DNA from 3 places in the Romboutsia lituseburensis genome. Region 1 is predicted to be linked to each of the others. Evidence: riboswitches for the same ligand, from Rfam matches in the RefSeq annotation. Region 1 holds a riboswitch; each other region holds the start of a gene.

The links. A riboswitch is a leader RNA that binds a small molecule or an ion and turns the genes downstream of it on or off. The one in region 1 is predicted to bind cyclic di-GMP.
Region 2: linked by a shared signal. The riboswitch ahead of NWE74_RS16215 (flagellar basal body protein) and the one ahead of NWE74_RS00565 (methyl-accepting chemotaxis protein) in region 1 are both predicted to bind cyclic di-GMP.
Region 3: linked by a shared signal. The riboswitch ahead of NWE74_RS12540 (EAL domain-containing protein) and the one ahead of NWE74_RS00565 (methyl-accepting chemotaxis protein) in region 1 are both predicted to bind cyclic di-GMP.

The regions. Positions count from the first base shown of each region.
Region 1 covers NZ_JANQBQ010000001.1:110,276-113,567, forward strand. Annotated here, with positions in the region: gene NWE74_RS00555 (SDR family oxidoreductase) at 1-106, shown strand, start outside; gene NWE74_RS00560 (SDR family NAD(P)-dependent oxidoreductase) at 266-997, shown strand; cyclic di-GMP riboswitch class I at 1,146-1,221, shown strand; gene NWE74_RS00565 (methyl-accepting chemotaxis protein) at 1,454-3,292, shown strand, end outside.
Region 2 covers NZ_JANQBQ010000001.1:3,366,580-3,369,871, reverse strand. Annotated here, with positions in the region: gene fliF (flagellar basal-body MS-ring/collar protein FliF) at 1-858, opposite strand, end outside; gene fliE (flagellar hook-basal body complex protein FliE) at 881-1,204, opposite strand; gene flgC (flagellar basal body rod protein FlgC) at 1,223-1,627, opposite strand; gene NWE74_RS16215 (flagellar basal body protein) at 1,632-1,955, opposite strand; cyclic di-GMP riboswitch class I at 2,407-2,492, opposite strand; gene NWE74_RS16210 (hypothetical protein) at 2,729-3,292, opposite strand, start outside.
Region 3 covers NZ_JANQBQ010000001.1:2,543,573-2,546,864, forward strand. Annotated here, with positions in the region: gene metG (methionine--tRNA ligase) at 1-633, shown strand, start outside; gene NWE74_RS12535 (TatD family hydrolase) at 653-1,423, shown strand; cyclic di-GMP riboswitch class II at 1,593-1,676, shown strand; gene NWE74_RS12540 (EAL domain-containing protein) at 1,806-2,594, shown strand; gene NWE74_RS12545 (G5 domain-containing protein) at 2,682-3,292, shown strand, end outside.

The sequences.
Region 1 (3,292 bases):
ATTAGAGCCGGAAAGAATAGCTAGTTGTATAGAATTTGCATACAACCAACCACAAGATATTTGTATAAGAGAAATTGTTATAGCAAAAACTAAGCAAGCTGATTAATACGATACATTAAAACTTTAATTAAAATATTTAATAAAAAAATATATAGCCTACAAATTACTAAATGATAAATATATTTTAGTCGATTTGTAGGCTATAATACTTATATATTCAAATATAAAAGAGCTAAATATAAAAAGTTAAGGAGAATCTAAAACTATGTACAAAGGTAAAATAGTATTTGTAACAGGAGCTGCAAATGGATTAGGAAATGCTATAGCAAAAGAATATGCAAAGTTAAATGCATTTGTAATAGCAATAGATATAGTAGATACAAAATTTCACGAGAACAATATAGATTTTTATAAAGCTGACTTAAAAAGTGAAGATCAAATAAAAAATGTATTTAAAGATGTTGTAAAAAAATATGGATCAGTACATGTACTAATAAACAATGGAGCTATAAGTAAGTTTAATAAATCTATATTTGATATAGAATTAAGTGAATTTGATGAAGTTATAGCAGTAAACCTTAGAGGTAGCTTTATATGTTCAAAAGAATTTATAAAAGCAAACAAAGGTGAGGACTATGGAAGAATAATAAATATAGCATCAACGAGATTTAATCAAAATGAAGCTGGATGGGAAGCTTACGGTGCATCAAAAGGAGGACTAGTGTCATTAACTAATACAATGGCTGTATCTTTATCAGAAACACCTGTAACAGTTAATGCAATTAGTCCTGGATGGATTAAAGTGGATGATTATGAATTATCAGATTTAGATAAAAAACAGCATCCATCTGGAAGAGTGGGTACACCAAAAGATATTGTTAATGCTTGCTTGTTTTTGACAAGTAAAGATAACGATTTTATAAATGGAACAAATCTTATTATTGATGGTGGAATGACTAAGAAAATGATATACATGGATGATAAATGGAATTTATAATAAAAAATATATAACTATTTTATAAAAATATTATAAATACTGAATATTTTATACTAAAATCAAAAATAACTTCATAATATTACATATTTTTATAAATATTTACAAAATTTAATTTCTATGTTAATATATGCTGAGTATTCTATTATAAAAATTGAATAGGCAAAGCCGGAGTGATCTGGTGACGCAAAGCTATAGGGACTTTTTTAAGTTAGCCAGTTGCATAAATTATCTTTTAAAAAAAGAGTGTAAACTTATAAAAAGAGTGTAAGCGGGCTTAGGTTTATGCTCTTTTATTTTTTTGCAAAATGCATGGTGTCTAACTATTAAAATAATTAGTGAAGGGGAGGTTTATTTATACAAATATATTTAAAGGTAACTAAGCTTATTTGTGGGAAAAACTGTTAATAAAATGACAAATAAAAGAAAATGTAAAAGAATATAAAGGAGAAAGTACGAATGAAATTTCAATTCAAACTAAAAAGTAAGGATAATCATAAAGATAAAAGTATAAAGACTCAACTTACTTTAATAATAGTATGTTTTGCAGTTATTAGTTGTGTATTTTTAGGGTCAATAACAAGCTTTTTAACTTATAAAAGCTCTGAAGAAATTTTATCAAAAACAGTTGTAGAGACTACTAAACAAGTCTCTGAAAATGCAGCAGCTAAAATAAAAAATGTTCAAAATGCAGCGATTCAAACAGGTATTATGCAAAAAATATCAGATCCTAATGTAAGTATTGAAGAAAAACAAAAAATTATAACAAATCAAGAGAAATTATATGGATTAGCATTAGGTCAAATTATAGATGCAAATGGGAAAGATATCTTTAGTGGAAAGGACTATTCAGAGAGAGATTATTTTAAAATTTCTATGAGTGGTAAAGAATACTTAAGTAGTCCAGTTATAAGTAAAGTAACAGGAGATTTAACTCTAGTAGTTTCGGCACCTATTTGGAAAGATGGAATACAAGGAAGTGAAATAGTTGGAGTTGTATCATTTGACCCACCTAAGGAACTTTTAAATGATATAGTAAAAGGTATACAAGTAAGTGAAAATAGTTATGCATACCTTATAGATAGTGAAGGTACTGTAATTGGTCATAAAGATGAAAGTCGTATAGGGGTAGCAAACTCTATAAAAGAGGCTCAGACAGATGAAAGTCAAGTGCCTTTTGCAGAAGCTGACAAAAAGCTTATATCAGGACAAACAGGATATACAACAGCTAAGTTTAATGGACAAAGTTGGGTATTAGGATATGCACCTGTAAGCAATAGCAACGGATGGGGTATAGGTGTAATGGCGAATGCAAAAGATTTTATGAGTTCAACATATCGCTCAATGATAATAACTGCAATAACGACAGTTGTATTTACAATAATCGCATTTGCGGTAGCTATAATATTCTCTAATAAAATAGGAAATCCATTAAAATCATGTAGTGAAAGATTAAAATCATTAGCAGAAGGTGATCTAAACTCAGATACTATTGAGCTAGATGCTAATAATGAAATTGGTTTAGTAGCAGATGCCACTACTAATATTGTAGAAGATTTAAGAAGCATGATAAATGAACTTACGTACATATTAACAGAAGTTAGCAATGGAAACTTAGATGTTGAAGTAGATAATGAACATTTAAATGAGCTATTTAGAAATGATTTTGCTCCTATACTATTAGCAGTAAATAAAATTGTAGAAGGCCTAAATGATACTTTATCTCAAATAAATATAGCAGGAGAACAAGTTTCAGTAGGTTCTGATCAAGTAGCAGAAGGGGCACAATTATTATCTCAAGGAGCGACAGAACAAGCTAGTTCAGTTCAAGAACTTTCAGCAACAATAAATGAAGTTTCAATGCAAATAAAGCAAACTGCACAAAATGCAGAAAGAGCAAAACAAATTTCTATACAATCAAGTGCAGCTACAGAAAAAGGTAAAAAGCAAATGCAAGAGATGATTGCAGCTATGAATGAAATAAGCAATACATCTAATCAAATAGGTAATATAATAAAGAATATAGATGATATAGCATTCCAAACAAACATATTAGCATTAAATGCAGCAGTAGAAGCAGCTCGTGCTGGTGAAGCTGGTAAAGGATTTGCTGTTGTAGCAGATGAAGTAAGAAACTTAGCGGCAAAGTCTGCTCAAAGTGCAAAGGATACAGCAGAGTTAATTGAAAAGTCACTTTTAGCAATCGAAAATGGAAGTGGAATTGTTTCTGAAACTGCAAAATCTCTTGAAGAAGTTGTTTCTGGGGCACAAAAATCTGCTGAAGTTATACAAGAAATA
Region 2 (3,292 bases), 3.3 Mb from region 1:
TTTTTCATTACTATCAAAGTTTAAGTCTGCATTTACAGTCGCTTTAACTTTCCCTTCTCCAAATATCGGTTCAAGTAAGCTAACTATAGATCTTTCTAAATCTTTATTTAATTCTTTTTCTGATTTCCTTGCAATATCTATTCCATTTGATTTTGAAGAGTTTATTTTTCCATCTTCATCAAACAATCCTTCCGATAATAAATTCATATTTTGATCTATTACTTCAACATTTTGCTTAGGTATATTCATATTACTTGCTGAAACTAATGACATTATTGATCTTATTTGATTCGGTTCTAAAGATGCTCCTGGTTTTAGACTTATAGATACTGCAGCTGATCCAGGAATACTTTCTTTAGCAAATACAGATTCTTCACCTTTGTTTATATGTACTCTCGCATCTGCCACTTGCGGGAAAGTTTTTATTGTTTTTTCAATTTCCCCTTGGATCATTCTTTGTTTTTTTATTTGGAATTCTTCATCTGTAAGCCCAAAAGATGAGCCTTCATCCATTATTTCAAATCCCGCTGAACCATTTTTGATATTATTAGATAATTCAAGTCTTAATTTATCAACTTGATCTTTAGGAACATAAATGCTATTCCCTTCTATTTTAGTTTCAACCTTTTTATTTTCAAGTTCTTTTGTAATAGCTGTCGCATCGTTAGCATCTAACCCAGAGAAAAGTACTTTATATTTACTATCATTAGCATATTTTATTCCAAATCCTCCTGCTAGGATAACAGCTATAACACCTATTATTATTGCGATTTTTTTAGTTTTTTTAAGTTCTTTAAATTGACCTGCTTTTGTTGTTATAAAGTCTTTTATATTTTGTGTAATTTCTTTTACATTCATCTATTTACTCCTTGTTAATAGACTACAATTGTACTCTATTGAGCTCTTGATAAGCATCAAATAATTTATTTCTAACTTCTAGCATAAGTTGCATTGACATTTGAGATTCTTGTACAGATAACATAACATCATGCATTGTTATGTCCTCACCTTTTATAAGACTTTCTATACTGTTATTTGCATTAACTTGACTGTCATTAACTTTATTTACAGCCTCTTTTATAACATCATCAAATTTTAATTTAGAACTTTTTTCTTCCACTGTTTTTTCAGCAGTTATAGGATTATTTTTTATACTATTTGCAAATATATCTGAGTTCATCCCTATACTATTTATAGCTTGCATACCATCACCTCTTTAAAATTATCTTCCTATTTCTAAAGCTTTCGATATCATACCTTTTTGAGCATTTAATGTATCTATATTTGATTCGTAAGCTCTAGATGCAGATATTAAATCTGACATTTCAACTAATAAATCTACATTAGGATACTCTACGTAACCTTGTTCATCCGCATCCGGATGATTAGGCTCATATAGTTTTCTAAGTGGAGATTTATCTTCTTCTATTGCTACTGTCTTAACCCCTAACATACCTAGTTTTTCATCATAATTTTCCTCAAAACTAGCTACTTTACGTCTATATGCTCCACCCTCTTCTGTTCTAGTTGTTTTTACATTAGCTACATTAGATGATATAACATCCATTCTCATTCTTTCAGCCGATAAACCACTTGCGCTAATTCTCATACCGCTAAAAACACTCATTTAATTACCTCCCTGATATTACACTTTTTGTCATTGCTATTTTAGTATTAGTTAAACTAACTAATGCATTATACTGAAGAGTTGTAGCAGCTTGATTAACTTTTTCATTTTCTAAGTCAACATTATTCTTATCTTCTCTCATTATAGACCCTTCATCTGTTTTAACTTCTATCTTAGCATTGTCCATCTTACCTTTTAAAGTATCTTCAAATGTAACATATTTTCTTTTGTATCCTGGTGTATTTATATTTGTTATATTATTTGCAATAACTCTACCTCTTAGCTCAGTTGCATCTAAGCCCATTTTCATTAATCCATATATGTTCATAATCAACCTCCTTTTATTCAATCTAATTTAAAAAAACTACCCAAAAGAGTAGTTTGAATTACTTAGTAATTTTAAACATCGCTAACTTTCTAAATACAAACTAAACAAAGTTATAAAATCCAATTCCATTCTTTCTTTTATATGTCTATAAAATTGTCTAATATTGTTTATTTTTTGTTTTATTTCCACTACACAACATTATACACTTTTTTTAAAACTTATTCTACATTTTACGATATTTCTGACCTTTTTCGTTCGTTATTTTTCGACACTCTTCGACATCTATTTGTATTTTTATACAATTCATTTCAAACGATAAAGTTTCTTATTAAAACAATGTAATTTTTTTAGACTTTATAATTTTATTTTTGTGTTTTTTTACATAAAAAAATACTCTTATTAAAGAGTGTAAATTTTTTATCAGCAATGATAACAAAAAGTTTATTAACTCTTCGGCAGCTGGCTGGCATAGTTTTAAAAACCTTAGCCCCTATAGTTTTGCGTCCCTAAATTTCTCTAGGTTTGCCTATTAAATTTTTATTTAATCATAATTACTCACACTTTTTTCTCATACTACAGTGTAAACTTTTCCTACTACTATAGTATAATATATTTCGACTTTTATCAAGGTTTTATGCTGATTTTCTTTTTTTTTCATGTATTTTTTCCCATACTAATACCTAAAAATATTTTTATATAAATCCATGGTATATTTTTTAATTTATATATTGTAATTAGCTTTATAAAATAAAGTTTATTTTTGTTTAAATATTTTAAATTAGTATGTTTATAATTAAACCAGTTTCCATGTTACCTTCTATAAATATAAAATCTAAAGGATTTAATATTATTTCTTCTTTTATGTAATCTATTTGGTCTTTAGTATTATCTAACTTTGATTCACTTTTTTTGAGATATTCTTCTAATGATATAAGCTTTGTTTTTTGATGAGAAAGATTTTGTTTTACTTTTTTTATCTTATTAAGTGTATCATTTATTAATGATATGATTTGTTCTTTATCCTCTATATACTGATCTTTTTGATTTTGATTGGACTCAGATTTACTTTCTAATTCTTTTGCTTTTTTAGTTAATTGCTTTATTTTAATTTTTATATTTCTAGATTCTTTATTTAAATTGTTATTTTCTTGATGATATTTTGATTTTGCATAGTTTAAAGTTTTCTCTACTTCTTCTATATGTACTTCTTGGGATTGAATTAGTGTCATTTTATCCTGTAATCGTCTTTGGTCACTATTTATTACCTTTGATTTCATTTTTATTCTGTTATTTGTGTTGTTAGATACTTTTTGATCTTTTTTAAATAGTTTCTCTTT
Region 3 (3,292 bases), 2.4 Mb from region 1:
GAATCTCAAAAAGATACTTTAGATACAGTATTATATAACTTATGTGAATCTATAAGAATAGTAGCTACACTTATAAACCCAATAATGAATGCTACTGCTAAGAAGATATATACTCAATTAGGAGTAACAGATGAAAATATGATGACTTGGGAAAGTGTTAAAACATTTGGGCTTATAGGAGAAGACACAAAAGTTCATAAAGGAGAATCTTTATTCCCAAGATTAGATATAGAGAAAGAAGTAGAAGAGCTAAACGAGCTATTCTCAGAAAAGAAGGAAGAAGCAAAAGAAGAACCTATAGAGCATAAAGAAAATATAACTATAGATGAATTAGATAAAGTTGAATTAAGAGTTGGTAAAGTTATAAGTTGTGAAAAACATCCAAAAGCAGATAGATTATTAGTATCTCAAATAAAAATCGGACCAGAAACTAGACAAATAGTATCAGGAATAGCTAAGTGGTACAAGCCAGAAGATATGGTTGGAAAAGATGTAGTAGTAGTATGCAATTTAAAGCCAGTTAAATTAAGAGGTGTAGAATCTCAAGGTATGATACTAGCAGCTGGAAATGATGGAGACGATTTAGTTGTTCCTGTAGCAACAGGTGCTAAGGATGGATGCGAAGTTCGTTAATCAGTTAGGAGTGTAAAAAATGTTATTTGACTCACACGCACATTTAAATGATGCAAGATTTGATGAAGATAGAGAAGAATTAATAAATTCTTTAAAAGATAAGCAAGTAGATTTAGTTCTGAATCCAGGTGCAGATATAGAAAGCTCTATAACTAGTGTAGAATTAGCAAATAAATATGACTTTATATACGCAGCAGTTGGAGTACATCCACATGATGTAGGAGAGCTAGATAATACAGCTATAGATATTCTTAGAAAGCTTGCTACTGAAAATGAAAAAGTAGTAGCAATAGGTGAAATTGGATTAGATTATTACTATGATAACTCTCCTAGGGGAATTCAAAGAGAATGGTTTAAAAAGCAAATAGAATTAGCTAATGAACTAAAATTACCTATAATAATACATGATAGAGATGCACATGGAGATACTTTTGAGATAATAAAAAATACTAAATCTCCTGAAATAGGATGTGTACTTCATTGCTATAGTGGAAATGTAGAATTAGCTAAAGAGTATGTAAAGATGGGATGTTATATTTCTATTCCAGGGACAGTTACTTTTAAGAATAATAAAAAAACAAGAGAAGTAGCTAAAGAAATACCGTTAGAGTACTTATTAATAGAAACGGATTCTCCATATATGGCACCAGAACCACATAGAGGAAAGAGAAATGATCCATCATTAGTTCAATTTGTAGCAGATAGAATAGCTCAAGAAAAAGGAATTTCTTATGAGAAAATATGTGAAGCTACAAAAGAAAATGCAAAAAGATTATTTAATATAAAATAATTAATAAAAAAGCACTAGTTAAAAACTAGTGCTTTTTTACATTTAAGTAAATTATTATGCACAAAAAATCTAATTTAGTAGAACTAATAATTAAAGTGTAAAAAAATCTATAATTAAATGTAAAAAATATATATAAAATAAATAGACAATCATGGTGTATACTGGTTAATATATAAATAGAAGCATAGAGATATAATCTGTATATGGGTACCTAGATTATATTGAGCAATTGGTACAACCGGCTAAAAATATTTAAGATGTTTTTAGCCTTTTTTAGATACAAATAAGGTTTAACTTTAATTGAATTTAAAAAAGGCATTTAAGGAATCAATTAAATTATTATTGAACTTAAAAACCTACTTTAATTGTACTTGGAGGATGTATGAACGAAAATCAGTATAATAAGCACCTTGAATTAAAGAAAAATATACTCAAAAGTAAAAATATTAAAGAAGCTGGATTTACACTAGTGTATCAACCAAAGATAAATCTAGAAAATAAGCACGTAATTTCATGGGAAGTTTTAAGCAGATGGGAACATAAAAAATATGGATTTATATCACCTATTGAATTTATAAAAATTATAAAAGAACTAGAAATGGAGTATCAATTTGATATTTATGTATTAGAAGAGGTATATGAAGATATTAGTACTATAAATGGTGATAGCAATACATATTCTATAAATATATCAACAAATACATTAAAAATAAAAAATATAGATAAAGAAATTATCGATATAACTAAAAGATATAATATAAATCCTAAAAATATAACTTTTGAGGTAGTAGAAACTAGTGACATAGAATCATATGATCTTATAACTGATACGATAAATAATCTTAATAATATAGGTTTTAGCATATCCATAGATGACTTTGGTACAGGATATTCATCTTACTATAGATTGTGTAATATGAAATTTAATGAAATAAAGATTCCTAAAGAATTTTTACCGACAGACACAACAGATAAAGAAAGAAAGATAAAAGTATTAAAGAGTATTGTAGATATGGCAAAAAGCTTAGAGTGTAAGGTAGTTATAGAAGGTATTGAAACGATTGAAAATCATAAATTAGCTAAAATGCTTGAGATTGATTATGCGCAAGGTTTTTTATATTCTCATCCTATTTCATTTGAAGAATATTTAAATTTGATGGCAAATGAATAATGTTGTAATAACTCCTTGATATTATGAATATAGTTTATAGAAAAGCTTATAAACTTTTATTTACTAAAGAGGGGGAGAGGTTTACTTATGGGTGTTAAAAATACATTCAAAGGTCCTATACTACTTATGTTAACAGCAGGTACGATAGTATTAGGAACATACTCTGGAATAAACAAAGAGATATCATTAACTTTAGATGGACAAACTGTAAAATATGATACTGTTTCAAATACTGTAGAATCATTTTTAGTTAATAAAAAGATAAAGGTACCAGAAGGTAGTAGGATAGAACCTAATTTAAATACAAAACTAACTAATAACATGGATATAGAAATAGTAACTCAGTTTCCTATAAAAATAAAAGATGGAAAAAGAGTATTAGAACATGAAACTAATAAAACAACTGTAGCAGAAGTATTAGAAGAATGTAATATAGGGGTTAAAGATAAAGATATATTAAATAAAGATTTAAATCAAAAAATAAATTCAGAAGATACTATAGAAATAATAAGGGTTAGCGAAAGCATAAAGAAAGAAGTCAAAGAAATTCCATTTAAAATAAAGATAGTAGAAGATAATGCATTACTAGAAGGAAAGACAAAAACGAAAATATATGGTAAAAAAGGAAAGATAGAGATATCTTATAAAATATTATCTAAGAATGGAAATATAGTCTCAAAAACTAAAGTAGCAGAAAA